DNA from 3 places in the Paraburkholderia sp. SECH4 genome. Region 2 is predicted to be linked to each of the others. Evidence: riboswitches for the same ligand, from Rfam matches in the RefSeq annotation. Region 2 holds a riboswitch; each other region holds the start of a gene.
What was found. A riboswitch is a leader RNA that binds a small molecule or an ion and turns the genes downstream of it on or off. The one in region 2 is predicted to bind cobalamin.
Positions count from the first base shown of each region.

Region 1 (9,627 bases), on a different contig from region 2:
GACCCGCAACAGGTCAAGCGCGCGGCGGAGGCGTTATTGCTTCTGGCGCGTTTTCAACGTGAACTGCCGCGCGAAGCGAGGTCCGCATGAAGCTGGAAAGCATCGCGATTCAGGAGTTCAAGCAGTTCACCGGACGGCTCGTCATCGACGATCTGCGGCCCGGACTCAATCTGTTCACCGGCCCGAACGAGGCCGGCAAGAGCACGATCGCCGAAGCCGTGCGGGCGGTGTTTCTCGAGCGCTACAAGGCTTCGCATCTGAAAGACCTGCTGCCGTGGGGCAAGGCGAGCGGGCAGCCGTCGGTTGAAGTGACATTCGACATGGACGGCACGGCCTGCAGGCTGTCGAAGCAGTTCGTCACCCGGCAGCGCTGCGAATTGAAGATCGGTCAAGCGGTGTTCGGCGAAGACGAAGCCGAAGACAAGCTCGCCGCGCTGCTCGGTTTTTCGCGGGCCGCGCGTGGGCCGCTGAAGGCGGAAAACGCCGGTGTCCCCGGTTTGTTGTGGGTGCAACAAGGCGGTACGCAGGAGGTGCGCGATTCCACGGGACATGCGGCGCAGTATCTGCGCGATGCGTTGTCGCAACTGTCGGGCGGTCATGAATCGGCGGGTGAGGATGCGCTGATCGCGGCGGTGCAGCGCGAGCTCCGGCAACTGCTCACGGCGCGTACGCAGAAGTCCACCGGCCCATTGGCCGAGGTCGAACAGGCGTTGGCGGCGCTGATCGAAGAGCGTGACGAACTGGAGCAGCAGCGCCAGCAGTTCGACGAGAACATCGTCCGGCTTGCCACGCAGCAGGAAGCCTTCGACGACGCGCAACACAAGCGCCCCTGGGAGCTTCATGAGCAGAAGGCCGTGCAGGCGCAACAGCGCGCCGACGCCGCGGCCGAACTCGAACGCAGTCTTCAGGGGCTCTCCCAGTCGCTGCAATTGAAGGACGCAGAGTTGGCGCTTTCGTTGCAGCAGGAACAGGCGGCGACTGAACTCGAAGCAGCCGTTGCACGCGAGCGGCAGCAACTCGACGCCGCACGGGCCAATGTCTCGGCGGTTCAGGACGAACATGCGCAGGCTCAGGCGAGCGTGGCGAAATTTGAACAGGCGCACGCCGATGCCAACCGTGCGTATGAACTGGCGAACGCCGCGGTAACCGCGGGCGATTTGCGCAGTCAGATAGCTCTGCACCGCACCGAGAGCGAGCGGCTCGAAGCCTCGATCGCAGCCGCCGGCAAGGCGAACGAGGCCGTGCTGGAGGCGACCCGCGCAGCGGCCGCGCTCGAGATCGACGGGGCGCAATTGAAGCGGCTCCAGTCGCTCGATGCGGAATTGACCGTGCTGCGCGCGCGGACCGAAGCGGCGATGACGCGCATCGAATACCGGTTGAATGGCGCGATCACCGTCGGCGATGCAGAGGTAAACGGCGAGGGCGTGCTGCGGCTCGACGAGGAAAAACTGATCGGTCTTGGCGAACTCGGTGAGTTGCGGGTGATTCCGGGCGTCTCCGATCTGTCTGCGCGGTTATCCGAGTTGGCGTCGCTCGAAGCCCAGCATGCGCAATTGTTGCAGACGCTGGGCGTGGCGTCGCTGGGTGAGGCCGAGGCCAGGCACGAGCAGTGGAAGACGCTGGTCGCGCAGCAGAAAAGCCAGGCGAAGATTCTTGAGGTGCATGCGCCGCAGGGTATCGACGCGCTGCGGGCTGCGTTGGCTTCGGCGGATGCGCGATTGCAGTCGGCTAACGGACGGCTTGCGGCCTTGCCCGATGTCTCCGGCGCGCCACCGCTCGACGAGGCTCGCCGCAACGCCGACATCGCACGTGATGCGCTGGACGCCGCCCGAAAAGTATTGGCGCAAGCGGCGGAAAAGCGGTCGACCGCTACGGCCACGACGGAATCGCTCGCCGCGCAACTCCAGCGTAAGGAGGCGCAACTGGGCGACGAGGCGTTCTGCCGCAACCGCTCGCTGTGGCAGACGAAAATCGTCGAGCAGCGTGTGCAGGTCGAGGCGCTGAAGAAACAGCTTGAAGGACGTGAGCGTGAGTTGGAAGCTGCGCGTCTCGACGATCCGGCGGCTGAAGCGAAGCGCTATCGGGCGTCGGCAGAACTTGCGCGCAACGAGCAGCACGAACGGCAACTGCGGATCGCGCAGTTGCGCAGTCAGCTCGAGACGGTTGGCGCGTCTGGGCTCGGGGAGCGTCTCGCTACAGTAAATGCTTCAGTCGAACAGGCCACGCGCCGTAAGGAAGAACTCAGCTTGCGAGCGAGCGCTTTGAGTCTGCTCGACGAAGTGCTTGTCGACGAACGTGATGCGGCGGTGGCGCAACTGCGCGCGCCGTTGACCGAGCGGCTCGGGCACTATCTGAAGCGGATTTTCCCGCAGTCGACGATTGCGCTCAGCGACGATCTGAGTCCGGCGACGCTGGACCGTTATGGCCGCGCGGACACGCTCGATGCGTTGAGCTTCGGGACGCGGGAGCAACTCGGCATTCTGACGCGGCTGGCGTATGCGGATCTTTTGAAGGCGTCAGGCCGTCCCACCTTGCTAATGCTCGACGACGCAGCCGTGCATACCGATGCCACCCGGCGCGATGCGATCAAGCGGGCGTTGATCGATGCGGCTACGCGGCATCAGATTCTGGTATTCACGTGCCATCCGGAGCTTTGGGATGATCTGGGCGTCAGGCAGCGGGCGATTGAGGATTTGAAGGTGGCGGCATAGGGCATCGCGCGGGCGGATGGGGTGCAAATGGAGGCAATGGTGAGGGGGATGGGGCGAAAATAACCCACTGTGCTCACTCATACCACCGCGGCGTGTAAACCCATTCCCCGCCATCGACACCGTTAGCAAACGCGCGTGTCGTCGATGACCCCACGATCACCATCGTGCGCATATCCACATCGGACGAGCGCAGTTCACCGAGCGTGATCGTGCGTAGTGTGCTGCCGGGTCTACCGATATCGCGGCCGAGCACGACTTTCGTCGCGGCAGCGCGATAGTCCCGCACGATGTCCAGCGCTTTATCCAATTGCCACGGCCGTGCGCGAGAGATCGGGTTGTAGAACGCCATCACCAGATCCGCTTCGGCCGCATGCCGAAGGCGCTTTTCGATGATGGTCCACGGTTTCAGATTGTCGGATAACGACAGCATGCAGAAGTCATGGCCTAACGGCGCGCCGGCTTGCGCCGCAGTTGCCATGGCAGCGGACACTCCCGGCACGATGGCGAGTTGGACCGAGCGCCAGTCAGCGTTCGTCGAAGCGCCTTCTTCGAGCGCTTCAAGCACCGCTGCCGCCATCGCAAACACGCCGGGATCGCCCGACGACACCATCACCACTGACCGTCCAGTGCTCGCGAGTTCGAACGCATGGCGCGCCCGCTGCATCTCTTCGCGATTGTCCGTGCCGTGTACGCGTTGGTCGGCACGCAAGGGGCCGGCCATTTTCACGTAGGTTTCGTAGCCGAGAATATCGGTGGCTTCGTTCAGCGCCGTTCGTGCGGCGGGCACCATCAGATCGGCGCTGCCGGGGCCGAGGCCGATCACGGTCAAGCGGCCGCGCGTACGGCCAATCGTGTCCGGGTCGATTGCCAACGCGGCCAACGCGAGTGCAACCCCTGCGTCCGCGTCGTCATGCAAGGTTTGATAAGGCACGCGCAGCGCGGCATGCAGCAAATTGCTCGGCGGCTCGCCGTCCTCCGGGCCCGCCTGGGCAAAACGCAGCGGCACGTTCAGGCTCGCCGCGGCATCGGCGAGCGCCGGGTTTGCCATGTGTTCGGAAGGAACCAGCAATGCCGCGAGCGAGAGTGGTGCAAGACCGTGCGCGTCCAATGCCTCTTGTACCAGCGCGGCGATTCGAGCGCCGGAAGCCGTCTGCGAATCAGCACCGGAATTTGCGCCGAGGTCCGTATCCGTATTGGAATGCGCAGCGGCACTCGGCACGGTCACTGCCGCCACCACACTCCGCGGATGAATCACCAACTCATCATCCCGCCCATCCCACGCACGTGGCGTCACGCGGATCGCGAGACGTGCGGATTCAGAGCGAGGCAATTGCGCGTCATCGAGCCACGGCGCTTCACCCTCGATGCGCGTGCTTTCACCCGCCAGCAGATCAGACACGAAGCGCTTGCCTTGCGCTATATCGGCAAGCGCATAGCCCTCAGGCGGATTGAGCACACACGTTCCAAAGCGCAGTTCGCCACTCGTTGTAATCGCAGGCGACACGTTCAACGCAGCCGCAATCTCGCGAGCCATCACGTTGACTCCCGCAAGTCCACCGAGCAAGGGCACGACCGCACTCCCATCTTCTGCAACGGCCAGCACCGGCGGCTCGACGCCCTTATTCGACAACAAGGGCGCGACGCAACGAATCACGATCCCGGCGGCGCACAACGCGATGATCGGCGTACCGCGCGCATACAGATCACACAGATGCGTGCGGAGTTCCGTGTATGAGACGTCAGCCTCGACTCGGCCCTGCAAGGCATGCACCTGGCAACCGGCATACAACATCTGGATACGCCGTGCGGTCTCCAGCGCGCCCGCACCGAGAATCACGATCGCGGGCGGCGTCAACCTTGCCATTTTTCCCCCGGCACCACGAGCAGCGAAAAATACGGCGAGGCCATCGGGTCGACTTCGTCAAGCGGCACGATGCGCTGATTGCCCATGGTCGCGCGTTCGACATAAAGCGCACGATGCGCGAGTCCCAGTTCGCCGAGCACGCGCCGCACCTTATCGAAATTGCGGCCGAGTTTCATGATGACGGCAGCGTCGGCATCGGCGAGACGCCGCCGCAGTTCGTCTTCAGGCAACACGCCGGAGAGCACCGACAAACTCTGATTGCGATACACCAGCGGCGAGCCGAGTACCGCTGCACCGCCGAGCATCGAGCACACGCCGGGCACGACTTCGGCTTCGAAACGCGCCGCGAGGCGGTCGTGCAAATACATGTACGAGCCGTAGAAAAACGGATCGCCCTCGCAAATCACCGCTACGTCGCGGCCCGCGTCGAGATGGCCGGCGACGACCTCCGCCGCGGTGTCATAGAAGTCGGCGATGATCACTTCATACGAAAGCGGCGGTTCGAGCGCTTCGGTCGTGACGGGATAAACGAGCGGCAGATGCTGTTGAGCGTCATGCAGATGCGCCTCGATGATGCTGAAGGCGTTGCCCTTCTTACCCTTTGCGACGAAATACGCGACCACGGGTGCCGCTTTCAGCAAGCGCAGCGCTTTCAGTGTGATGAGCTCAGGGTCGCCGGGGCCCACGCCCAGTCCGAATAAACGTCCTTGCACCGTCATTTACTCGACCTCCGTCGCCAGTGCGTTCACGGCAGCGGCGGCCATCGCGCTGCCGCCGCGTCGACCGTGAACCACGACGTAGGGCACGCCGCGACTGTCTTCGGCAAGCATCGCTTTCGATTCGGCCGCGCCGACAAAACCGACCGGAAAACCTAGGATCAGTGCGGGTTTTGCTGCGCCGGCATCGAGCATGTCGAGCAAGTGAAAGAGGGCGGTCGGCGCATTGCCGATCACGACGACGCTGCCGGCCAGCCGGGCCCGCCACAATTCGAGCGCAGCCGCCGAGCGCGTATTGCCGAGTTCGCGTGCGAGTGCGGGCACGTCCTGATGCGTCAGCGTGCAAATCACGTCGTTGTTCGCGGGCAGGCGTGCGCGCGTGATGCCTTGCGCCACCATGCCGGCATCGCACAGAATCGGCGCGCCTTGCGCCAGTGCCGTACGGCCCGCGGTGCCTGCGCCTTCGGAAAACTGAAGATCTTCAACGACGTCGACCATGCCGCAGGCATGGATCACGCGCACCGCGAGTTTCTCGAGGTCGGCAGGGATGCGCGACAAGTCGGCCTCCGCACGTATCGTCGCGAAGGATTGGCGATAGATCTCCTGACCGTCGCGAATGTAATCAAGCATCTGAGGGGCTCCGGGCCGGGTATGCCAATGGGGCGAGCATGTCGGCGGCTTGTTCGATCGTAAGTTGGTGCGCGACGCGCGAGCCGAAACCCGGCTGGCCGTCGCGTCGATAAAGGTCGTAGATGCCGGGCGCCGCAGCCAGCAGCGTGTACGGCGCGCAATGTGCGGCAGCGCATGAGCGCGGACAGCCGCTCAGATGGACGTCGACGCCGTCGGGTAAGCGATCTGCTAGCCGTAACGCATCGGCTTTGGTGTCGGCGAGGCTTTTTGCACAGCCTGTGGAACCGGCGCAGGCGATCAGACGTGTCATAGGCTGCGCTGGATCGCATGCGAGGCCTAGCGCGTTCATTTCAGCGAGCACGGTGGGTGCGGCATCGGCTGCGATATCCGGTAGTAACACGCTTTGCCAGGGCGTGATGCGCAGCGTGCCGTTGCCTTGCTGTTGCGAGAGCGTGGCGAGGCCGCGCAAGGTCGTGGCGTCGAGGCGTCCGAGCGGCGGTTGGCCGCCTACGTGCAGCATTCCCACGACTCGCTGTGCGTGCGCGCCGAGTCGCAGCGTGGTATCGGCGGCCGTGGGGCGTAGCCAGTTTGCAAGCGATGTGTCGCGTGACAGTGGGAAATCGACGTACGTTTGAGCGTGCTGCAATAGCGCGTCGACGGGATGCGTGGCGAGCAGGTGACGCATGCGCGTGGCATCTGGGGCGGCCAGATCGAGGAACGTATGCAGCAGCGCGCGGACGAGGTCTGTGACTTGCGCGGGCAGCACTGCGGCGAGAGCGCCTGCGTAATTCGGATGAGGATGGTCAACGGCGCTATGCGAGCCGGTACGCGCGATATGCGGGAAGGCATCGGCATCGGCATCGGCATTGACGTCAACGTCCGCGTTCGCCACAGCAGGCGGACAACCTGCCAATCCAAGCACAAATCGCACACCGTCTTCAGCTTGCGTCGCCGCGAGCCAGACATCATGTGGATGATCGAGTCTGGCAAGACGCTCACCACCATCGAGCAGTAGCGCGAATTTGGGCGATAGCGCCGCGAAACGCGCTTCGGATTGCAGCAACGTGAGCAGTTCGACGCAAAGCGGCCTCGTATCGAACAGCGCAAATGGATCGCGCCCGGCAGTTGGGCTCACCATCACATTGCGCACATCGTCCGCAGCGGACGCCGAAATTGCGGTAGGAGCTTGTCGTGCGGTCGTCGGTCGCGTATTCGAAGCATCCGCTGCGCCGAACCGAGATGCGGTTGAAGTATTTGCCAAGGTCTTTAGCAGCAAGCTGTCAGCATCCACCGCACCGGTCGCCCGAATCGGCCCAAGCCCCGCATCGACCAGCGCCGCGATCAACGCCGCTTCATGCCCGCTTCGCACGCCACGCACCTGCAGATTCGCGCGATTGGTCAGCTCGACCACACCGGCCGCATGCCGCTCGCTGACGTCGGCGATCACCGCGGCCTGCGCCGCGCTCAACTCACCGCCGGGCAATTTGATCCGGCAAATCCCCCCATCGCGCGCCGCGACGATGCGCAGCAGCCCCGGGCACGCCGAGGGCCGCAGCGCGAGGGCCGCATCGGGCAAAGCAGTGGAGGGCGAAGCTTGATTCAAGACGGACACCGGGTTTAGCGTCGCGCGACGGCCCGAGCAAGCCGCAAAGCGGCGATTGCTGCGGCATCGGTACACCCCGCCCGATGTAGGCTGGCACGAACAGTCTGGCCGGCAGGTCTCCTGGCTGGCAGGTCATGGTCCGCCGCGGCCTTCCCGGTCGAACCAGTGGCGCGGAGCGCAGGCGGACTCGCTGCATACAGTTGCGGGGGCAGCCACAGCAACACTGTGTTCCCTCTTCGGCCCCGAAGGGCACCGGCGGCTGTATTATGCCTTTTTTCGAACAGCACAACGAGGCTGGACGCTTTGATCGGCGTGGCACAGCGCATTATTTGAAGATACAGAATGAGGATGGATGCATGCCGGCGTGGCTGACCGTGGTGGGCATAGGCGATGACGGCTTCGCCGGCTTGGGGAGGCCCGCGCGGCGTGCTTTGCTGGAAGCGTCGGTGGTTTATGGCGGCGAACGTCATCTGGCGATGCTGCCCGCACGCCTCGCCGCGCGCCGTGAGGCATGGCCCAGGCCGTTCGATCTCGCGCCTTTGCTGGCCGAGCGTACGGGGTCGGTGTGTGTGCTGGCGAGTGGGGATCCGATGCTGTTCGGCGTCGGCGCGACCCTCGCGCGGCAGTTGCCGGCAGGCGAGTTGCGGGTATTGCCGGCGCCGTCGTCGTTGTCGCTGGCGGCCGCGCGGCTTGGCTGGCCGTTGCAGGACGTCGCCACGGTTTCGCTGGTGGGAAGGCCATTGCCGACGCTGAATGCTCATCTGCACGACGGCGCGCGCGTCTTCGTGCTGAGTGCCGATGGGCGCACGCCCGCCGCGCTGGCCGAACTGCTGAATGCGCGCGGTTTCGGCGCGACCCGGATGACCGTGCTGGAACATTTGGGCGGCGATCTGGAGCGGTGTATCGATGGCCGTGCGGACCAGTGGTCTGCGGGCGAAGTGGCAGCGTTGAACCTGATCGCGCTTGAATGCCGTGCAACGGAAGGCGCCCCGCGTTTGCCGCTGACCGTCGGCTTGCCCGACGACGCCTTTCGCCACGACGGTCAGTTGACCAAGCGCGACGTCCGCGCGATCACGCTGGCACGCCTCGCGCCGACGCCCGGCGAATTGCTATGGGACGTGGGCGCGGGCAGCGGCTCGATCGGCATCGAATGGATGCGCGCGCACCCGACCTGCCGCGCGATTGCGATCGAAGGGCACGCGGAGCGGCAGCGGTTCATCGAGCACAATCGCGATGCGTTGGGCGTGCCGGGTCTGCAACTGGTGGCTGGCCGCGCGCCTGATGCGCTGGAAGGATTGGCTGTGCCGGATGCCGTGTTCATCGGCGGTGGCGTGACGGTGCCGGGCGTGCTCGACGCGTGCTGGGCGCGTCTGCGCGACGGCGGACGTCTGGTTGCCAATGCCGTGACCTTGCAAGGCGAGGCCGCGCTGGCAGCGTGGCGTGAGCAACACGGTGGCACGTTGACCCGCATTGCGCTGGCCGACGCACAGCCGCTTGGCGGCTTCGATACGTGGCGCCAGGCGCTGCCGATCACGCTGCTGGAGGTCACGAAGCTGGCTGACGGCGCCGACGGCACGTTCCGTGCGAGCGGCGCGAACAGCACGAGCAATACGAGCAGCACGAACGCCGCTAGTGGCATCAATGCCGCCATTTGCACATCCGGCACCTCAGCCACCCCCGCAGACTCACCACCCCACCCGTAATGCGCGAAGAGACGCCCGAACAACCCGCGCCGCTGCGTAGCGGCTACACGACCGGCAGTTGCGCCACCGCGACGTCGCTCGCGGCCGCGCGTCTGTTGCTCGCGGGTATCGTCAGCGAGGTCGCGGAGATCGTGTTGCCGAAGGGCCAGCATGTGCCGATGCCGCTGGTGTTCTGCCGCCTGACCGCCGACGGCGCGGAAGCGGGCACGGTGAAAGACGCTGGCGACGACCCCGACGTGACACACGGCGCGATCGTATTCGCCCGCGTGCGACTGCTTGCCGAACCGGGTGTGATCTTCCGCGCAGGGCCAGGCGTTGGCACCGTGACGCGCGCCGGCCTCACGCTGCCCGTCGGCGAACCAGCGATCAATCCGGTCCCGCGCAAGATGATGACCGAGCA
Region 1 covers NZ_JALOCP010000011.1:82,635-92,261, forward strand. The annotation lists gene M0D67_RS17115 (DNA repair exonuclease) at 1-90, shown strand, start outside; gene M0D67_RS17120 (AAA family ATPase) at 87-2,711, shown strand; gene cobJ (precorrin-3B C(17)-methyltransferase) at 2,785-4,575, opposite strand; gene M0D67_RS17130 (precorrin-2 C(20)-methyltransferase) at 4,563-5,294, opposite strand; gene M0D67_RS17135 (precorrin-8X methylmutase) at 5,295-5,921, opposite strand; gene M0D67_RS17140 (oxidoreductase) at 5,914-7,524, opposite strand; cobalamin riboswitch at 7,617-7,796, opposite strand; gene cbiE (precorrin-6y C5,15-methyltransferase (decarboxylating) subunit CbiE) at 7,881-9,227, shown strand; gene M0D67_RS17150 (cobalt-precorrin-5B (C(1))-methyltransferase) at 9,227-9,627, shown strand, end outside.
Region 1: another riboswitch for cobalamin. It lies ahead of M0D67_RS17140 (oxidoreductase); the one in region 2 lies ahead of M0D67_RS33995 (TonB-dependent receptor).

Region 2 (9,627 bases):
CGCGCGTATAGGCGCCACCGAACGCATCGACGCAATCGGCAAGTCCGTCCTCGTGAAATGCGCCGGTGACGAGAAGCGACACCGCCATCGACAGGAGCACCGCCACGCCCGCTGGAAAGACATGCAACGCCGCGAGATAAACCAGCGCGCTCAATCCGCCGACCAATAGACCGACGAGCGGGAAATAACGCGCCGCCGCATTCAGATAGTGCGGCTCATAGCCGACCCAGCGCGGCACCGGCACGCGCGTGAAATAGCCGAGTGCCGTGAAGAAATAGCGGAGTTCAGCGAGCGGATTCATGAGTGAGCCGGACGCACGCTTCTGAATGACTGCGCGTCGTACAACAGCGCTTCGTATAACGGATTACACATCGCGATTTGCGACACCGGCCGATTCGAAGCTGGCCATTTCGTTCACGAACGCCACTGCCGCGCGCAGCAGCGGCACCGCGAGTACCGCGCCGGTGCCTTCGCCGAGACGCATATCGAGCGAAAGCAATGGCAGCGCGCCGAAATGATCGAGCATGCGCCGATGCCCCGCCTCGTTCGATGCATGCGCGAACACACAATACTCGCGGACGTTCGGTGCGAACGCATCGACCACCAGCAACGCAGAGGTCGCGATGAATCCGTCGACAAGGATCGTCATACGCGCTTGCGCGGCAGCGAGATATGCGCCCGTCATCATGGCGATTTCGAAGCCGCCGAAGGTGGCGAGCACCTTGAGCGGATCATTGGAAACGGCGTGATGCGCGAGCGCGGAGGCGAGTACGTTGCGCTTTTTTGCGAGCCCCGCGTTGTCGAGCCCCGTGCCACGTCCGACGCATTCGTCGATCGGCACGCCGCACAAGCGGCTCATCAGACACGCGGCCGACGACGTATTCGCAATGCCCATTTCGCCGAAGCCGATCACATTGGTGCCGAGCGCCGCGTGATGCCGCACACGAGCCGCGCCCGCTTGCATCGCGGCAAGTGCCTGTTCGTGCGTCATGGCGGGTTCGTGCGCGAAGTTGCGCGTGCCGGCCGCAACCGGAATGTCGATGAGCCCCTCCGTCGACGGCAGCGGCGTCGCAATGCCTGAGTTGACCACTTCGAGCTCGACGCCGGAGACGCGGCTCAAGGCATTGATCGCCGCGCCGCCCGTGAGAAAGTTAGCGACCATTTGCGCGGTCACCGCTTGCGGATACGGACTCACGCCTTCCTGCGCAATACCGTGGTCACCGGCGAACACGATCATCGCCGGACGTTCGACCGTGGGGTGTGTCGTACGCTGGATCAGCCCCATCTGGCGCGCGAGCGTTTCCAGCCGCCCAAGACTGCCGGGCGGCTTGGTCTTGGTATCGATGATGTGTTGCAGTTCGGCACGCAGCGTTTGATCGAGCGGTTCGACTTCGGTCAATTCCGGCAAACCTGGCAAAGAAGTCATAGACGTTTCTAAAAGAGAGAGTGTTTTTATAAAGCGCTTAGCCTGCCGGCGTGTCATGCGCCGCAGGCGATTCGTGACGCGAGCGCGGCGCGGGAATCAGCGCCTCATGCTCGCCGTCGCGAATCAGAATCAACGGATAGCCGAACGCGCGGCTCGTCAGCGTGGGCGTCAGCACGTCGTGCACCGGTCCGGCATACGCGCCGCCGTTGCCGTCGAGCAGCAGCGCATGTGTTGCGAAGCGGCGCGCCAGGTTCAGGTCGTGGCACGAAAACATCACTGTACGCCGAGGTTCGCGCGTCCAGGCGGTCAGCGCTTCGAGACAGTCGATCTGATGGTGCAGATCCAGATGCGAGAGCGGTTCGTCGAGCAGCAATAACGGCGCTTCCTGGCACAACACTCCTGCGAGAGCAACGCGTTGACGTTCGCCACCCGAAAGCGACAGCACGTCGCGCGCGGCGAATGCGGCGAGTCCCAAAACGTTCAGCGCGGCATGCGCGGCAGCACGATCGGCCTCACCCTCCCAACCCCAGCCGGTCAGATGCGGAAAACGGTTCAGCATCACGATGTCGAGCACACTCGCGCTAAAGGCGTCCGCAGCGCTTTGCGGCATCAGCGCGCGACGCTGCGCGAGCGGCAATGGCTGCCAGTCGGCGAGACGCACGCCGTCGAGTTCGACATGACCCGCCGACGGCTGCGCCAGACCGGCGAGCGTGGATAGCAAGGTCGTCTTGCCCGCGCCGTTGGGGCCCGCGACGCACCAGATCTCGCCTGCGTAGAATGTATGCGTGAACGCGTCGAGCAAGGTGCGCATGCCCGCACGCAAGGTCAGGCGTTGCGCGCTAAGCGCCGAATGCGGGGCGTTGTGTGCGTTCATCATCGGCGCCTGCGCAACAGCATCCACAGGAACACGGGCACGCCGACGATCGACGTGATCACGCCGACCGGCAATTGCGCCGGTGCGATCACAGTACGCGCAATCAGGTCCGCGCCCATCACCGCGACACCACCACCGAGCGCCGCTGCTGGCAGCAGCATGCGCTGATCGTTGCCGAAAGCGAGCCGCAGCATATGCGGCACGACGAGCCCGACAAAACCGATCGTGCCGGCCGTGGTCACAGCCGCGGCGGCCGCCAGCGACGCCACCAGATACACGCGCAAGCGCAGCGGCATCACAGCAACGCCGAGCGCCTGCGCGGCGGCGTCGCCCCGCAGCAGCACATTCAGACGCGGTGCTGCGGGCACGATCGCCACCAGCACGATGACGAGCGCGGCGAGCGCCGTCCATGGCATCGCGCCGCCGTTCAGATCGCCGGTCAGCCAGAACAGCATGCCGCGCAACCGATTGTCCGGCGCAAGGTTGAGCAACAGGGTGATGACGGCGCCCCAGCCGGCCGCGATCACCGCGCCGGTCAGCAGCAAACGCGGCGACGTATCCTGCGGCTCGCCTCGCCACAACTCACGGCGTGCGAGGCCAAGCACCAGCAGGATCGACACGAAGGCGCCGGCGAACGCGCTGGCATCGACGATCCACCACGCACAACCGGCGATCATCGCGACCAGCGCGAATGTCGCCGCGCCGCCGGAGACGCCTAATACGTAGGGTTCGGCCAACGGGTTGCGCAACAGCACTTGCAGCAGCGCACCGGCCAGCGCAAGCAACGCGCCGCACGCGAAGCCGGCCAGCGCGCGCGGCAAACGCAGCGTGCGCACGATCTCACCGGCAAGATCGCCGGACTCGACATGCGACGCGTGCGACGGCAGCAACGCCGCCAACACGCGCGCTGGCGCGAGCGACACGCTGCCCAACGCGAGCGACGCCATCAGCACAACCAGCGCGACTGCCGCGAGCACGAGCCAGATCGCGGCCGCGCGCTTCGCGCTCATCACGCGCAACGTGGTCGTGGACATCGGGCTCGAGCTACGGTTCATCGGCGCGTTCTCATGCAAATACGTTCGTCACTGCTGCTGCCAACCGACCGTGACATACGCACCGCGCCGCGGCGAGTTATACGAGTAGGCCGTTTCATAGTCCTTGTTCAACAGGTTCTGGATCTGCGCGGCGACATACCACGCCTTCGTGATGTTATAGCGCGCCGACAGATTCACCCCGCCATAGCCGCCCAGCGTGCCGCTGCTATCTTCACGGGCGCCGCTGACGATCCACTCGCCGCCGACACGCCACCCGGCAATGCTGCGATTCACCGCCAGCGACGCGAAGCGCCTTGCACGCCGCACCAGATCGGTATCGCTATCGAGGTCGACGGGATTCTGCAGCGTTACCGACGCGCGCACATCCGTCTTGCCCACATGGCCGCTCCACGATCCTTCGAGCCCCTGCACCTTCGCACGGCCGACGTTCTCGGCCAGATAGATGCCGGGCGTAACCTGCTCGTAGTCGATCAGATTCGAATAACGCGTCTGGAACGCGCTCAGACGCATCACACCAAGCGCGTTCGACGCGTACTGCAACGCTGCTTCGATCGAATGGCTGCGCTCCGGTTGAATCGACGGATTGCCGCTGAGCGGATAGTACAGATCGTCGAAGCTCGGCGCGCGGAATGAATCCGAATAGCTTGCAGTCGCCTTCCAATGCTCGGTGATGTCGAAACCGTAGCCGAGATAGTAACTGTTCGCCCCGCCGAAATCGGAATACTGATCGCGCCGCACGTTGGCCTGAATCTGATTGCGCCCAAAGCGCCCCGTGTAGCCGACAAAGCCCGAATCCACATGCCGGTCGGGAGCGGCGAACGTATCCGAGTCGAGGCTCTGGTCCAGATGCTCATAGCCGACCTGCAGTTTCTGCTGCGCGGCGAGCGCGAAATCGTTTTGCCACGTGTACTGGCGATTGTCGGTATCGAAGCGGCCGTTGTAGATGCCGTTGGTATTCGCCACGCTGCGGTCGTCGCCTTCGGAAACGATGAAGTGCGTGGTCCACCAGTCGGTCAGTTTGCCGTTCGCGAACACCGACACCTGGCGCACTTTGCTGTAGAGGTTGTTCAGATCGGTCGGCACACCGTACGCGTTGTCGTAGCTGTTATTGCCGTTCGACTGGAAATAGGTGACGCCCGCGTCCCACTTGTCGCTGAACTTGTGACGCAGCGAAGCCGAGATGCTTTCGTTCAGATAGCCGTTCGCGTTCGGATTCGCGTTGGGTGCCTGTGACGGATTGAGCGACGAAAAACCGTCGTCTTTCGAGCGCGCGAGCGAAATGCTGAAGGTGGTGTTGCCGTCTTTATCCAGCGCGCCGTTCACACCGGCTTGCTGCGTCTGCGTGTGATAGCTGCCATAGCCCACCGAAAAATTGAAACGCGGCGGATGGTCGCCGCCGTCTTTGGTGAACACCTGCACCACGCCGCCAATTGCGCCGGAGCCGTAAAGCGCGGACACGTTGCCATTCACCACTTCGACGTGATCGATCTGGTCGAGCGGAATCTGCGCGAGTTGCGGCGCGCCCAGGCTCACGGAGTCGACCCGTACGCCGTCGATCAGCAAAAGCGATTGCGTCGACGACGCGCCGCGCAGAAACAGACTCGTCGTGGAGCCCGGGCCACCGGTGCGCGAAATTTGCGCGCCGGGCGCGAGTTGCAGCAGACCGGGCAAATCGGTCGCGGTCGTATCGGCGATGTCCTGCTGATCGAACAGCGTGGTCTGTGGGATCGCATCGGCGAGCGGTTGCGGCCCGCGCTCCGCGGTCACGACAACGGGCGACAACACCGCGGGTGACGAACCGGTCGCCCCCGTATCGGCAGAAGAAGAAGACGGCGACGAAGAAGCAGCAGCAGCTTGCGCATGCACGACGAGCGGCAGGCTCGCAAAGGCGAGCAACGCCGCGCGAGCGATGGGGGACAGCATGGGATGACATTCCTGTGGATAGCGTGCGCGGCCCGCTTCCCCGCGGGCCGATGCGTAACGAGGCGCCCGCGTTGTTTTACGTTTGCGCGGGAACGAACCTCTCCCTCTGGCCGGTATTCGGGCTGGCGACACATCGATCCCGCCTTCCCACGCGTGACGCGCAGTGGCACACTCGCGTGTTCAGCTTCAAACACGCGATCAGGATCGACCTGCATGACGAATGCGGTCGCTTACCGTTGCGGGGGCAGCGCAGGTTAGCGCGTTCAGACGAGGCGCGCGCCCTGCTTCCCGTTTAACTGCGCACACTGTGGAAAAGCGTGCGCGAGCACCAAAGTGCGGCCAGTTTAGGAGCGGCCTTCAGGTCCGTCAAGAATGGTTAATCCGTGCGCAAACTGTTCTGTTAAGTGCAGGTTATTGTCCGATGCATGAGTTGTTTTTCATCATATGGTCGATAAAAGCCGGCACAAAGCGATGTTGTTACGTCTCGAAACGAGACAATTGTCGGAACCTGCGACATTCCGCGCTAAAATGCGATGTCTTTAGAGGACGCAGCAGATGCTCACCGAACTCGAAACACTTTCACAGAATATCGGCAAGCTGATTACGATCAGCCAACGCCACAATGAAGCGCGGCTCGCGCTCGAAGATCAGCTCGCCCAAACGCGTGCCGAAGCAGAGGCCACACGCACGGAACTCGCGCTGATGCGCGAGGAGCGCGATGCGCTGCAGGCGGAACGCGACGCGCTGTCGGCAAAGATCGACGACGCACAGGTGCGCCTCAATGCGATCCTCGAAAAACTGCCGCGGGCCCGCGCGCACAGCGAGCCTGATAATCAGCTCGATCTGCTCGAGGCCGCGCCGCATGAGGAAGAAGCGGAGAGCGACGTCACCCGCCATGGAGAAAATGCATGACCACCAAGCAGATCGAAGTATCGATTCTCGGCGTGCCCTATCGTCTCGCCTGCTCGCCGGAAACTGAAGGCGCGCTGCTTGAAGCGGTTGCACGCGTCGACGCCGAGATGTCGAAGATCCGCAATAGCAGCAACGTGCGCGGCACGGATCGCATTGCCGTCATGGCCGCGCTGTCGCTGGCATCGGAACTGCTTAAGCTGCAAAGCAGCGTGCGGCACGGAGAAGCATTTCCCGCTGAAGAAATCCGGCGTACAATGCACCAGATGAACGAGCAACTGGGTACTGTGATTCAGCAGTACAGCATGTAAAAGTATCTTGTAGCCGGTCCTGAGATCGGCTGCGGATTCAAACGAGGTGCATGAGCAAAGATTCATGCAAACGTTTTGAATTCAATCGGTTTGACTTCCCTGCCTGGTTCGCCAAGGTCATATATTCCTTGAACCAATGCCATGTGCACGGTTGTGGAAATTTGTAGCACGGGTGTGCGCGTCACTCTGTCTGATGTACCCGAAGTGCTGCTAACTGCGACCAATTCTGAACCCCCGGTTCAGGATGCCGGCCTAGCGGCTAAGGCGGGGACCTATTCAAACGGCATCGGACTTCGGTTCGGTGCCGTTTTTCTTTGGGCCTCGATTTTTCTTGCTGTATCAAACCTTTAACGTTCAATTCGATTCATGCGCTACTGGCTAATGAAGTCCGAACCGGACGAAGCAAGCATCGACCATCTTGCCCAGGCACCGCACCATACGTTGCCGTGGACTGGCGTGCGCAACTATCAGGCGCGCAACTTCATGCGCGACACGATGCAGGTCGGCGACGGTGTGCTGTTCTATCACTCGAGTTGTCCGGAGCCAGGCATTGCGGGGCTCGCGGAGGTATCGTCCACCGCGTATCCGGACCCCACTCAATTCGATAAGAAGAGCCCCTACTACGACCCGAAGTCGTCGCAGGAAACGCCGCGCTGGCTACTCGTCGATGTGGTGTTCAAGAAGAAGATCCCGTTGATTCCGCTTGCCGCGCTGCGCGAGCATGAGGAATTGAAGGACATGCGTGTGCTCGTCAAAGGCAACCGCCTGTCGATCACGCCGGTGACCGAAGCTGAATGGCGCTTCATCACCAAACGTCTTGTTTAACGTTGCATACGCACATGTGATCCGTTGCGGCTTGTTTCACGCGCAAGTCTGTGCGCGGATGAAAGCAAACGTTGAGCAAACGTCAAATTAGGGAACCAAGCTCAGGTTACAAGCGCCTAACGGACTCGCAAACGTTGTGCCATCGCATGGAGTTCGCTCCAATCGTGCACAACCTGTTCAAGCAAGGAGTCCAAAAATGACGAAAAACACCGCACGTGCACTCGCTCTCGCTCTCGTATGCGCCGCCCCTGCCGCGTTCGCACTGACGCCGGCCATGGCCCGCGCGCAAGGCGTGACGCAGTATCAGCCCGCCGGCGTGCTGTCGCTGAATGCACAGGCAAGCGCTGAGGTGCCGCAAGACGTCGTCGATATCACGCTGTTCTACGAGCAGGAAGCGAGCGATCCGTCCGCGCTCACCTCCACGCTGAACCAACGCGCCGACGCAGCGCTGCAAAAAGCCAAGGGCGTGAACGGCGTAACAGCTCGCACCGGCTCCTTCTCTATCTACCCGTCCACCGATCGTGACGGCCGCATTTCCGCATGGCGCGGCCGTACTGAAGTTGTGCTCGAGTCGCACGACTTCGCCGCGGCGTCGAAACTCGCAGGCCAGATGGCATCGATCATGCAGGTCGGCAACGTGCAGTTCTCGCTGTCGCCTGAAGCGCAGCGTGCAGCGGAGCAGAAGCTCACCGGTGAAGCCATCAAGTCGTTCCGCGAGCAAGCCGCTTCTTCGGCGCAGGCGTTCGGCTACAACGGCTATTCGATTCGTGAAGTCAACGTCGGCCACAACGGCGTCATGCCCCGTCCGATGATGATGATGAGCGCACGTGCAATGGGTGCCGATGCTAAGGCATCCGCGCCGGTGCCGATCGAAGGCGGCACGTCGACGGTAACAGTCAATGTGTCGGGCTCGGTGCAGATGAAGTAGCGCGTTTTACGCCAGAAGTACCGCTGCAATGAAAAAAAGCCACGGCATGCCGTGGCTTTTTTCCATTGGCTACTCAGCTCACTACGATAAAACGTAGCGCTCAATTCGCACCGACCGTCTGCGCCGGTTCACGCCGCGCACGGCGATAGGACCACACCAGTATCCCGATGCCCACGAGGATCATTGGCAGCGAGAGCCATTGGCCCATTGAGAGACCCATTGCCAGAAGCCCAAGGAAGTCATCCGGCTCACGCGCGAATTCCACCGTGAAACGCGCAAGGCCGTAGCCGATCAGGAACACCGCGGAAATCGCGCCCATCGGTTTCGGTTTGCGTGAGAAGAAGAACAGCACGAAGAACAGCGCCACGCCTTCCAGCGCGATCTCATACAACTCCGACGGATGACGCGGCAGCATGTGATATTGCGCGAACACGTCGTTCAGATGCCATTGCGCGGCCAGTTGCGGATGCGCGGTGAGCCACGCGGCATCATCGGGCGCGGCGCCTGGAAACAGCATCGCCCAGGGCGCTGACGGATCGGTCACGCGGCCCCACAACTCACCGTTGATAAAGTTGCCGAGGCGCCCTGCCGCGAGCCCGGTCGGCACCATTGGCGCGACGAAATCGGTGACCTGCAACCACGAGCGCTTGCGCTGATAGGCGAACAGCACCATCGCCAGCGTCACGCCGAGGAAGCCACCGTGAAACGACATGCCGCCTTCCCACACCTTGAAGATGTCGAGCGGATGCGCGAAGTAAAAGCTCGCCTTATAGAACAGCACGTAGCCGAGCCGGCCGCCGAGAATCGTACCGAGCACGCCGTAAAACAGCATGTCGTCGATATCCTTAGCGGTCCAGCCTTGCGCGGCGACGTACGGCAAACGCAGCCGCAAGCGGCCGACGACGATCGCCGCGATGAACGCAACGAGGTACATCAGTCCATACCAGCGCACAGCAAGCGGCCCCAGATGAATGGCAACGGGGTCGAAATTCGGGTGAATGAGCATCGTGTTGTTATGGGCAGTTCAGGTTCAGAAGCGGATTTCTAGTCGAGTTTCAAGTAGCAGCCGGCGGTGGGCGCATCATGCGGCGCATGCGTTGGACGGTTTCGCTTGCAATGCGTTCGCGGCAGCGGCTCACCTAAGCTCGCCTAAACACGAGGCGCCGCGAACTGCGCCTCCATGGTGGCCGCGTGCGCTCGGACGATCTCGATGAAGCCGGCCAACACCGGACTCACCTCCGCCGTGCGCCAGACCAGCCCCGTCTCGATCGCCGGCACCGATTCGGAGAGCGGCCGGTACACGACACCCGTGCGGCGCAGATTACGCAACGATTGCGGCACCAGTGCGACGCCCATCCCGGCCGACACAAGGCTCA
Region 2 covers NZ_JALOCP010000038.1:10,438-20,064, reverse strand. The annotation lists gene M0D67_RS34015 (adenosylcobinamide-GDP ribazoletransferase) at 1-301, opposite strand, end outside; gene cobT (nicotinate-nucleotide--dimethylbenzimidazole phosphoribosyltransferase) at 365-1,426, opposite strand; gene M0D67_RS34005 (ABC transporter ATP-binding protein) at 1,464-2,303, opposite strand; gene M0D67_RS34000 (iron ABC transporter permease) at 2,300-3,355, opposite strand; gene M0D67_RS33995 (TonB-dependent receptor) at 3,383-5,278, opposite strand; cobalamin riboswitch at 5,369-5,626, opposite strand; gene M0D67_RS33990 (hypothetical protein) at 5,834-6,190, shown strand; gene M0D67_RS33985 (cell division protein ZapA) at 6,187-6,498, shown strand; RNA gene ssrS (6S RNA) at 6,592-6,773, shown strand; gene M0D67_RS33975 (EVE domain-containing protein) at 6,865-7,323, shown strand; gene M0D67_RS33970 (SIMPL domain-containing protein) at 7,520-8,251, shown strand; gene lgt (prolipoprotein diacylglyceryl transferase) at 8,352-9,257, opposite strand; gene M0D67_RS33960 (LysR family transcriptional regulator) at 9,401-9,627, opposite strand, start outside.

Region 3 (9,627 bases), on a different contig from region 2:
GCCGTCCACTTCCGGCAGCGCAATATGCATGGCGATATCGCGCGAGTTGAGGCCCTGATTGTCCTTGACCCAATCCTCGCGATTGCCGCCGCTCAGGATCACCTGCATCACCGGCGCGTCGCCGGCGAGCGCAAGCGGCTCGGGGTCATCGATAGCGGACGCGGCGAATGCGGTTGTATTCAGCACCAGCGCGACATCATGTTGCGCGCACAACTGCTGTACGACGTCGCGGCTCATCGCGTCTTTAAGCGAGGTAATCGCGATCGGCAGCGGATTCAGGCCTTGCGCTTCGAGCGCATCGATCAGGGCGTCGAACACGGCCGTGTTGGCCGCTTGCAGATGCGCCTTGTAGAACAGAATCGCAGCGACCGGCGCGCCCTCCCGCCAGCGCGCCTGCCAGTCGGCAATGGTCGGCGTGTCGCGTTCGGGATGGTAGAGCGTCGCGGCAGGCAACGCGCGCGGCAGCGCAGGCTCGCGCCCCCAGCCAAGCGCGCGGTACGCGAGAAAGCGCAGGAACGCCTCGGCATTCTGCGGGCCGCCTTCACGCAGATAGCGCCATAGCTGATGACACAGATCGGCGTCGGCGGTGCTGCGCGCGAGGAGATTCGGGTCTTCCTGCAGATCGCCGGAGAACATCGCGAGCGTCTGCTGCTTGCGCTCGGCGAGCGCGACCACCTGTTCGATGCCGTACGGCCAGTACGCCTCGCCGCCGAGATGATCGACCACCACGACACGCGCATGCTGCAACACGTCTTCGACATAGAAATCGACCGAAGCCGGTTGCCGCAAATACGTGACGTTCGCAAGCCGCACGCTCGGAAAACCCGCGCCCAGACGAGGAAACACGCTCGCGAGCAACGACAGCGTGGTATCCGCGGAGCTGAGCACCACGATATCGGCGGGCCGTTGATCGATCCGGATCACGCCCTGTGTATCGTCGACAAAACCGCCCGGCGTAGTGCGCAGCAGATGCATGACAGGTTACGCCTGTTGCGGCTGGGCGCTGTTCGCGACGGCGCCCAACGCAGCGTCGAATGCCTGTTGCAGCGCGGCCTGGTCGAGGTCTTCGCCGATCAGCACGAAGCGGCTTTGTTGCTCTGCGCCCGTTTCACCCGCTTGCCAGCGCCGGTCGAAATAACTATCGAAACGACGGCCCACGCCCTGGATCACCAAGCGCATCGCCGCACCCGGCAACGCCGCGAACCCTTTCACGCGGTAAATCGTGTTGGTTTCGACGAGGCCCTGCAACGCGGCGATCACGGCTTCGCGCGACGAAACATTCGCGTGCACCACCACCGAATCGAACTCGTCGTGATGGTGATCGGCGTCTTCGGCCGAACCGTGATGGTCGTGGCGCAGATGAATCGTTTCTTCCGACGCCGCTTCAAGGCCCAGCAGCGTATGCAGGTCGAGTTGACCCATCTGCGCGCGCACGATCTTCACTTGCGGCGGAATTTCTTCGCGGATGGTGGCCTCGACAGAAGCCTGCTGCGCGTCGTCGAGCAGATCCGTTTTGTTCAGAATCACCAGATCGGCCGCCGACAATTGGTCTTCGAACAATTCGTGCAACGGCGATTCGTGATCGAGATTCGGATCGGCCTTGCGTTGCGCATCCACGGCGACCGGGTTGTCGGCGAACTGGCCGCTCGCCGCGGCCGGGCCGTCAACCACGGTAACGACCGCGTCGACGGTAAAGCTATTCTTGATCTGCGGCCAGTTGAACGCCTGGACCAGCGGCTTCGGCAATGCGAGGCCGGACGTCTCGATCAATACATGATCGATCTGCTCGCGGCGCTCCACCAGCTTTTCCATCACCGGGAAAAACTCTTCCTGCACGGTGCAGCACAGGCAGCCGTTCGCGAGTTCATACAGTTGCCCTTCGGTTTCGACGCCGTTTTCATCGCAGCCGATGCCGCAACCCTTGAGGATTTCCCCGTCGATGCCGAGTTCGCCGAACTCGTTGACGATCACCGCGATGCGCTTGCCGCCCGCATGCTGAAGAATGTGCCGCAGCAGCGTGGTCTTGCCGCTGCCGAGAAAGCCCGTGACGATGGTGACGGGGATCTTGCGCATTTGAGTTTGCATCGTGAGGTCCATCCGTAGGAGCTGCTCGTGCACGCCGGCGCATTGTGTACAGGTTGGGCAAACGGGGCACATGCCCCAAACCACGACATTAACCAGACACGGGGACGAACAACGGCGTTGCCGAGGCAACCGAAAAACAGAAAACGAGAATGAGGTCATGAACGCGCCACCGCATCCCCGCGATGGTCGTTCTTCGTAGTCTGGCCGGTATCCGGGCTGGCGAAAGCGCCGCTTCCCCTTCCCGGACGAGTGGTTTCTCGCCCAGTGGTTATATGCCGACGCGGCCTTGCGCGTGGACATCGAAGCCGGCTCCGCGGCGCTCTTGAACGCACCGCTTTTCGCTTACCGTTGCGGGGGCAGCACAGGTTGACCCGGTCCATTGCAGGTGGGCACCCTGTTTCCCGTTTAACTGCATGCGCACGAGCGCGCACGCGAGCACCAAAGTGCGTGCGAGTGTAGGCCGAGCGCCCCGTGCCGTCAAGGAACCGCGGGCTGCGGCAAGGCCTTTCCACAGTGCCGGCGCGGCCCGCCGTGTGCTATCGTATGCGCGCGTTTGGTGCCCGCATATGCGTTCGCATGTGCAGTTAAACGGGAAACAGGCCGCGCTCGCTGCGCTCAACCTGTGCTGTCCCCGCAACGGTAAGCGACCTGCGGTGCTTTCGCATCGCGCATGCGTTTTTGATGCCACTGTCCGACGAATCCGGACGGGAAGGCAAAACGCATGAGGCCGCCAGCCCGGATACCGGCCAGACGCGGAGGCAGCGAACGTCACGCTGCCGGCCGCCGGAATCCGCGAGGGACGGATGTGAAGGCGCTGAAGCACGACGTCGCGCGGCCGTTGGCGTTTCCCTGTGAGAAACGCGGCGAGCAGCGTTATTCGTCGCGCGTAATCCGTAGCACCGCATGACCTCAATTTCCGTCGCCTCCGGCCTCATCGAGCCTCATCCGTTTCCGTTTATCACGACATGGCGCACGCCATGCACGCCGCAATGAGCCGCGCCTGGCTGATCGGCGCCGGCCCCGGCGATGTCGAACTGATGACGCTCAAGGCAACGCGCGCGTTGGCGCAAGCCGATGTGGTCCTGGTCGACGATCTGGTGAACCCCGACGTGCTGCAGTTCGCGCGCGCCGACGCGCTGGTCGTGTACGTCGGCAAACGTGGCGGGCATCCGTCGACGCCGCAGGCCGGCATCGTCGCGCAAATGCTCGAACATCTGCAGGCGGGACGCAGCGTCGCCCGTTTGAAAGGCGGCGATCCGTTCGTGTTCGGCCGTGGCGGCGAAGAACAGCAAGCGCTACATGCCGCGGGCATCCGCGTGGACGTGATCAACGGCATCACCGCCGGGATTGCGGCGCCCGCGGCAATCGGCATTCCTGTGACGCATCGCGATCACGCGCAAGGTGTGGTGTTCGTCACCGGACACGGCGCCGGCAGCGGCGAGCCGGACTGGGCCGCGCTCGTCGCCACGCGGATGACGCTGGTGATTTACATGGGCATGCGGCGGCTGAACGAAATCGTCGACGCGTTGCTCGCGGCCGGGATGAGCGCCGATACGCCGTGCGCGGCGATCGAATCGGCTACGCGCCCCGAGCAACGGCATGCGCTCGCGCGGCTCGGCGAGTTCGCGGATACGGTCTCGCGCGCCGGGCTCGGCTCGCCGGCGATCGTGGTGATCGGCGGTGTGGCGTCGCTGGCGTTGGCGCGGCATGCGGTGAATGTTGGCAGCGAACCCCGCGGACACGCAATGAAAACGCTAACGGTCGGTATCGGTTGTCGTTTGCACAGCTCCGCCGAGGAAATCGAAACGGCTGTACGTGCCACGCTCGGCTCGCATCCATTCGACGAAATCAGCACGATCGCCTCGGTCGACGTCAAAGCCCAGGAAGCCGGCTTACTCGAATTCTGCGCACGTCATGCGCTGCCGCTGAAGCTGTTCAGCCGCGAGCAAATTGCGGCGATCTCCGTGGACGATCCGTCGGCGGCCGCACGCGAGCATCTCGGCATAGACGGCGTCTGTGAGCCGTGCGCCTTGCTCGCTGCGGCGGCCGAATCTGGTGCAGCCAGCGTACCTGGTGCGGCCCATGCATCGGTTGGATCAATTACCCCAGTTGCCTCGTCTGCAGCCGACACCCCCAACGCACGGCTACTCGTGCGCAAAACCGTACACGCCGGCGTCACAGTCGCGATAGCATCGACCACCGCCCGCCCCGCCCGCGAACACACAAACACCGACGCTCAAGAACAGGACCTCCCATGAAGACCGATCCCGAATCCCATCAGCGCATGACCGAACGCCGGCGCGAGGGCCATGAGAAAAAGCAGGCCAGCGCCACCGTCGAAAAAGGTCTGCTTATCGTCAATACCGGCACCGGCAAAGGCAAAACCACCGCAGCGTTCGGCATGGCCGTGCGCGTGCTCGGGCACGGCATGCGCCTCGGCGTCGTGCAATTCATCAAGGGCGCGCTGCATACGTCGGAGCGCGACTTCCTCGGCGCAATCGCCAATTGCGACTTCGTCACGATGGGCGACGGCTACACCTGGAACACGCAGAATCGCGACGCCGACATCGCCACCGCGCGCAAAGGGTGGAACGAAGCACGTCGCATGATCGAAAGCGGCGACTATCAGATGGTGATCCTCGACGAACTGAACACCGTGCTGAAATACGAATACCTGCCGCTCGACGAAGTACTGTCGGTACTGAACGCGCGCGCGGCGATGCTGCACGTGGTGGTGACCGGCCGTCACGCGCCGGACGCGCTGATCGAAGCCGCCGACCTCGTCACCGAAATGCGCATCGTCAAGCACCCGTATCGCGAGCAAGGCGTGAAAGCGCAGCGTGGCGTGGAGTTCTGAGCGATGTCCGCGTGCCCCGCCCTGTTCATTAGCGCGCCCGCGTCGGGCCAAGGCAAGACCACGATTACCGCGGGTCTGGCTCGCTACCATCGGCGACAGGGGCGACGCGTGCGCGTATTCAAGACCGGCCCCGACTTTCTCGACCCGATGATCCTGGCGCGTGCCAGCGGGGCGCCAGTCCTGTCGCTCGATCTGTGGATGGTGGGTGAGTCGGCCTGTCGCAATCTGCTCGCGCAGGCGGCCGCCGAAGCGGATCTGATTCTGATCGAAGGCGTGATGGGTCTGTTCGACGGCACGCCGAGCAGCGCAGATCTGGCAACCACATTCGGCGTGCCGGTACTCGCGGTGATTTCGGCGAAAGCCATGGCGCAGACCTTCGGCGCGGTCGCTTTCGGCCTTGCGCAATTCAGGCCGGAGGTACCGTTTTACGGCGTGCTCGCCAATCGCGTCGGTTCGCCAAGGCACGCGCAAATGCTTGAAGAGACTTTGCCGCCGGACCTGCGCTGGTGCGGGCACATCAGCGGCAACGACGAGATCGAGCTGCCCGACCGCCATCTCGGCTTGCATCAGGCGGCGGAGATCGACGATCTTGACACACGTCTGGATCGCGCCGCCGATGCGCTCGCGCAAACCGCGCTGGCCAAATTGCCGCCGCCGGTCGAATTCGGCACGCCTATAGAAGAAGCACCGCCGCGTCTTCTGGAAGGCAAGCGCATCGCCATTGCGCGCGATGCCGCATTCTCGTTCATCTATCCGGCCAACGTCACGCTGTTGGCGACACTCGGCGCGCACATCGATTATTTCTCACCGCTCGCCGATGAAGCGCTGCCGGAGCATGCCGACGCCCTGTACCTGCCAGGCGGCTATCCCGAACTGCATGCGGAATTGCTCGCCCGCAATCTGCGCAGTGCCGCAACGATTCTCGCGCATGCTGCAGCAGGCAAACCGGTCGTCGCCGAATGCGGCGGTATGCTCTACCTGCTTGAACAGTTGACCGACACGGGCGGCACCACAACGCCGATGCTCGGCCTGCTGCCCGGCCATGCAACAATGCAAACGCGCTTCACCGCGCTCGGCATGCAACAGATCGACAGCCTGCACGGTTCAATGACCGGCCACACATTTCACTACTCAAAGCTGACGACGCCGCTCACGCCGCTGCGTTCAGCCACCCGGCCAAATAACGATGCCCCCGGCGAGGCCGTATTCCGCGCCGGCTCGATCGTGGCAACCTATATGCATGCTTATTGGCCCTCCAACCCGGCCTTCACGGCCGCCCTGTTCCATGGCGAAGCCTTTTAACGATTCCGAACGCGAAGCCGTCTACCGCGCGATTTACGAGCGGCGCGACATGCGCCATTTCGTGCGCGACCCGGTTGACCCTGCCGTGCTGCAACGCCTGCTCGATGCGGCGCATCATGCGCCGAGCGTCGGCTTCATGCAGCCATGGCGCATCGCGCGCATTACCGACCCGGCTTTGCGCACGGCGCTGCACGCGAGCGTCGAAAGCGAACGCCTCGCCACCGCCGACGCACTCGGCAAGCGTCGCGAAGAGTTCATGAAGCTGAAAGTGGAAGGCATGCTGGAATGCGGCGAACTGCTGGTGATGGCGCTGATGGACGGCCGCGAGCGTCACATCTTCGGACGCCGCACCTTGCCGGAAATGGACCTGGCTTCCGTGGCGTGCGCGATCCAGAACATGTGGCTGGCCGCACGGGCGGAAGGTCTGGGAATGGGCTGGGTGTCGCTATTCGACGTCGACACGGTGCGTACGCTGCTGCATATGCCCGAGGGCGCACGGCCGGTGGCGATCCTGTGTCTCGGCCACGTCGATCAGTTCTATAGCGAGCCGATGCTGGAAACCGAACGCTGGGCGAGCCGCATGCCGCTCGCCGATTGCGTGTTCGAAAATCGCTGGCCGGCAGACGACAAAGCGCCGGAATAACGGGGGCGCAGACCTCTGACTGCTACGGCTGAACAGGCTTGACCGAAACCACATCCGGCACGCCGCCCGCCTGATCGGTTCGCAGTTTCACGCGCCAGTCGGGCGGCGCATCGAACGGAAATTTTGCCAGCGCGCTTTTCACCAGCACCGGCATCGCATGCAGCGGGTCGGCATCGCGATCGCTGCTGGCCGCGCTCACCTTGTAGACTTCCTGTCCGCTCGACTGCTCGAAAAACCGCAGCGTCAGCGCGTGCTGATAAGCGCGTCCGCCGAATAGCGAAAACGGCGGTTCGGGCGAGCGTTCGCACACGCCTGGCGCGCAGTCCTTCGCGCCCACGCCGATTGCGGCCGGCCGCGTGTCATACGCAATCGACAGCAAATAGCGCGCGGACTTGCCCGCCGAATCGGTGAAGCCGTTCTTCGCCAGCTCATCGCGCAGCATCGTTTCAAATTGCGGATGATCCGCGCTGACATCCTGCGACGGCATGCGCGCAATCGTATAGGTGCGCTCGCCCTGCAGCACGGCCGAGGGATTCGCCGTGTGCACATCGGCGTTCAAACCGGCGCATCCAGTCAGACTCGCCGCGGCCAGCGCAGCACAGATCAATATCGCTTTCACCGGCTTCTCGCTTCGATAAGATGAGTGTTCATAGTCATGAGCGTGGCATTGTGGGCACGTCGGCTTGCGCTTCGTCGAGTGCCGGCAGGGAAATCGTAAACGCGGTCCCCTTGCCCGGCGCGCTGACCACCTCGACATCGCCGCCATGGCGCGTCACGACGGTCTTGACGAATGCCATGCCCAATCCGGCACCGCCCACTTCCGGCCGCTCCGTCTCGTGAAAGCGCCGGAAGCGCTCGAACAGGCCCGCCTGCTGCTCCTCGGGAATCCCATAGCCTTCGTCGCGAATCGTGCACGATACACGTTTTGCCGCAGCGGGCGCGGCCATCTGCGTCAGGCCGCGTGGTGCGCTGAGACAGCCGACGCTCTTCAGGCTGCACGTGATCCGCGTATCCGGCGGACTGTACTTGACTGCATTGTTCAGGATGTTGACGAGTGCACGCGTCATCAGCGAGCGGTCGGCGCAGATCCAGTGGCCGTCGTCGGCATCGGTCCCGCCGGCCGTATCGGTTTGCAGCGTGATGCGCTTGGCGTGGGCCTGCGGCCAGACTTCGTCGCTGGCGTCGATCAACAGCTCGGTCATGCTCACCGGTTCGAGCACATAGGTTTGCGATTCGGCGCGCGCGAGTTGCACGAAATCGTCGGCGAGCGTCAGCGCACGTTGCGCATAACGCTCGATGCGTTCCAGCAGGCCACGCGCGAGCACCGGCTCGCTGCGCGCCCGCTCGATCTCCACCAGCGCCAGAATCGAAGCCTGCGGCGAGCGCATATCGTGCGACAGCAGCCGCAACGCGTCTTCCCGTTGGCGCTCGGCCGCGTGCAAGGCCGATACGTCGACCAGGCCCGCTATCCAGCCCGTCGTCTCACCTTGCTCGTTCGTGCAATTCGCGTAGCGCAACAGATGGTCGCGCTCGTGGGCGTCGCGCACCTCGACGCCTTGCGCCATCAGCTCGGCGAACTCGCCGCGCGCGGGATCGAGCAGCGCCGGCCACTGAGCATGCGCGAGGAGATTGTTCTCGGCGTCCGACGCTGCGCCACTATCGATGGTCTTGACCAGCGTCAGGCCGCCCAACACGGCCCGCATCGGCCGGCCCTCCGGCAGCGGTGCGTCAAGACGCGCGAAATGCGCCTTGGCGGCATGGTTCGCAATCAGCACGATGCCTTCCACGTCGCTCACCAGGATCGGCTCGGGCATGCTGTCGAGGCTGTCCCACACGAAGCGTTTCATGTCCTGCACGCGCTGCGCCGCCTGCGCCATCAGCGCCATATGCTGCTCCAGCACGTCACCGCCGAACTCGCGGCGGCGCTGTGGTGTTTCCGGCAGGAGGTGCGGCTCGTCGGCGAGGCGTTGCAACTCTTCGCGCAGATAAGCCATCGTCATTTCGAGGCGCCGCCAGTTCCAGATCGGATACACCACGATCAAACCGGCGATCGCCGGCACCGGCGACATCCACAGCCGCGCGCCGTATAGCAGCGCCGCGCTGCCGACGGTGGCAAGCGCGCCCAACGCGACGGTCAGCAGCAACGAACGTCGCGGCGACAGCACCAGAAAGCCGGCGAGCAGCGCGGCGAGCGGCGCCAGCGACACCGCGAACAGCACCCAGGGCTCGGCGGGCTCGAGCTCGCGACCGGTCAGCAGCGTATCGAGCACGTTCGCGTGGATATAGACACCGGGCAGCGGCCCCAGCTCACCGGACACCGGTGTGGCAAAGCGGTCGTACAAGCCGGACGCGGTCACGCCGATCAGCACGATGCGTCCGTGCAGCTTGTCCGCGGGGACATTGCCGGCGAGCACATCCGCAAAACTCAGCTTCGCGTAGTTCTGCGCGTTCGGACCGAAAGGGATCAGGAAGCGGCCCTCGCCTTCATTATGGTCATCGGATTGGGCCGCCGCCTCGCCGGACGACGGCCGGTGCGGCCGCTCGTTCAGTTGCAGCGCGCCATGCTCGACGGCCTGGGCGACCGGCACCATCAGTTGCGGCCAGCGCGAATTCGCGTCGCCCTCGAACCGCGCGACGCTGCGCACGATGCCGTCGCTATCGACTTCAAGGTCGATATGCCCAAGCCCGGCTGCGGCATGCACGAGCGGCGCCACCGGCTCGACCGCGACGCGCTGGCCGG
Region 3 covers NZ_JALOCP010000068.1:5,714-15,340, forward strand. The annotation lists gene cobN (cobaltochelatase subunit CobN) at 1-975, opposite strand, end outside; gene cobW (cobalamin biosynthesis protein CobW) at 982-2,085, opposite strand; cobalamin riboswitch at 2,270-2,543, opposite strand; cobalamin riboswitch at 2,623-2,851, shown strand; partial or broken gene cobA (uroporphyrinogen-III C-methyltransferase) at 3,075-3,791, shown strand; gene M0D67_RS42205 (cobalamin biosynthesis protein) at 3,831-4,343, shown strand; gene cobO (cob(I)yrinic acid a,c-diamide adenosyltransferase) at 4,340-4,942, shown strand; gene M0D67_RS40385 (cobyrinate a,c-diamide synthase) at 4,946-6,244, shown strand; gene bluB (5,6-dimethylbenzimidazole synthase) at 6,228-6,887, shown strand; gene M0D67_RS40395 (DUF4136 domain-containing protein) at 6,910-7,506, opposite strand; gene M0D67_RS40400 (CHASE2 domain-containing protein) at 7,541-9,627, opposite strand, start outside.
Region 3: another riboswitch for cobalamin. It lies ahead of cobW (cobalamin biosynthesis protein CobW); the one in region 2 lies ahead of M0D67_RS33995 (TonB-dependent receptor).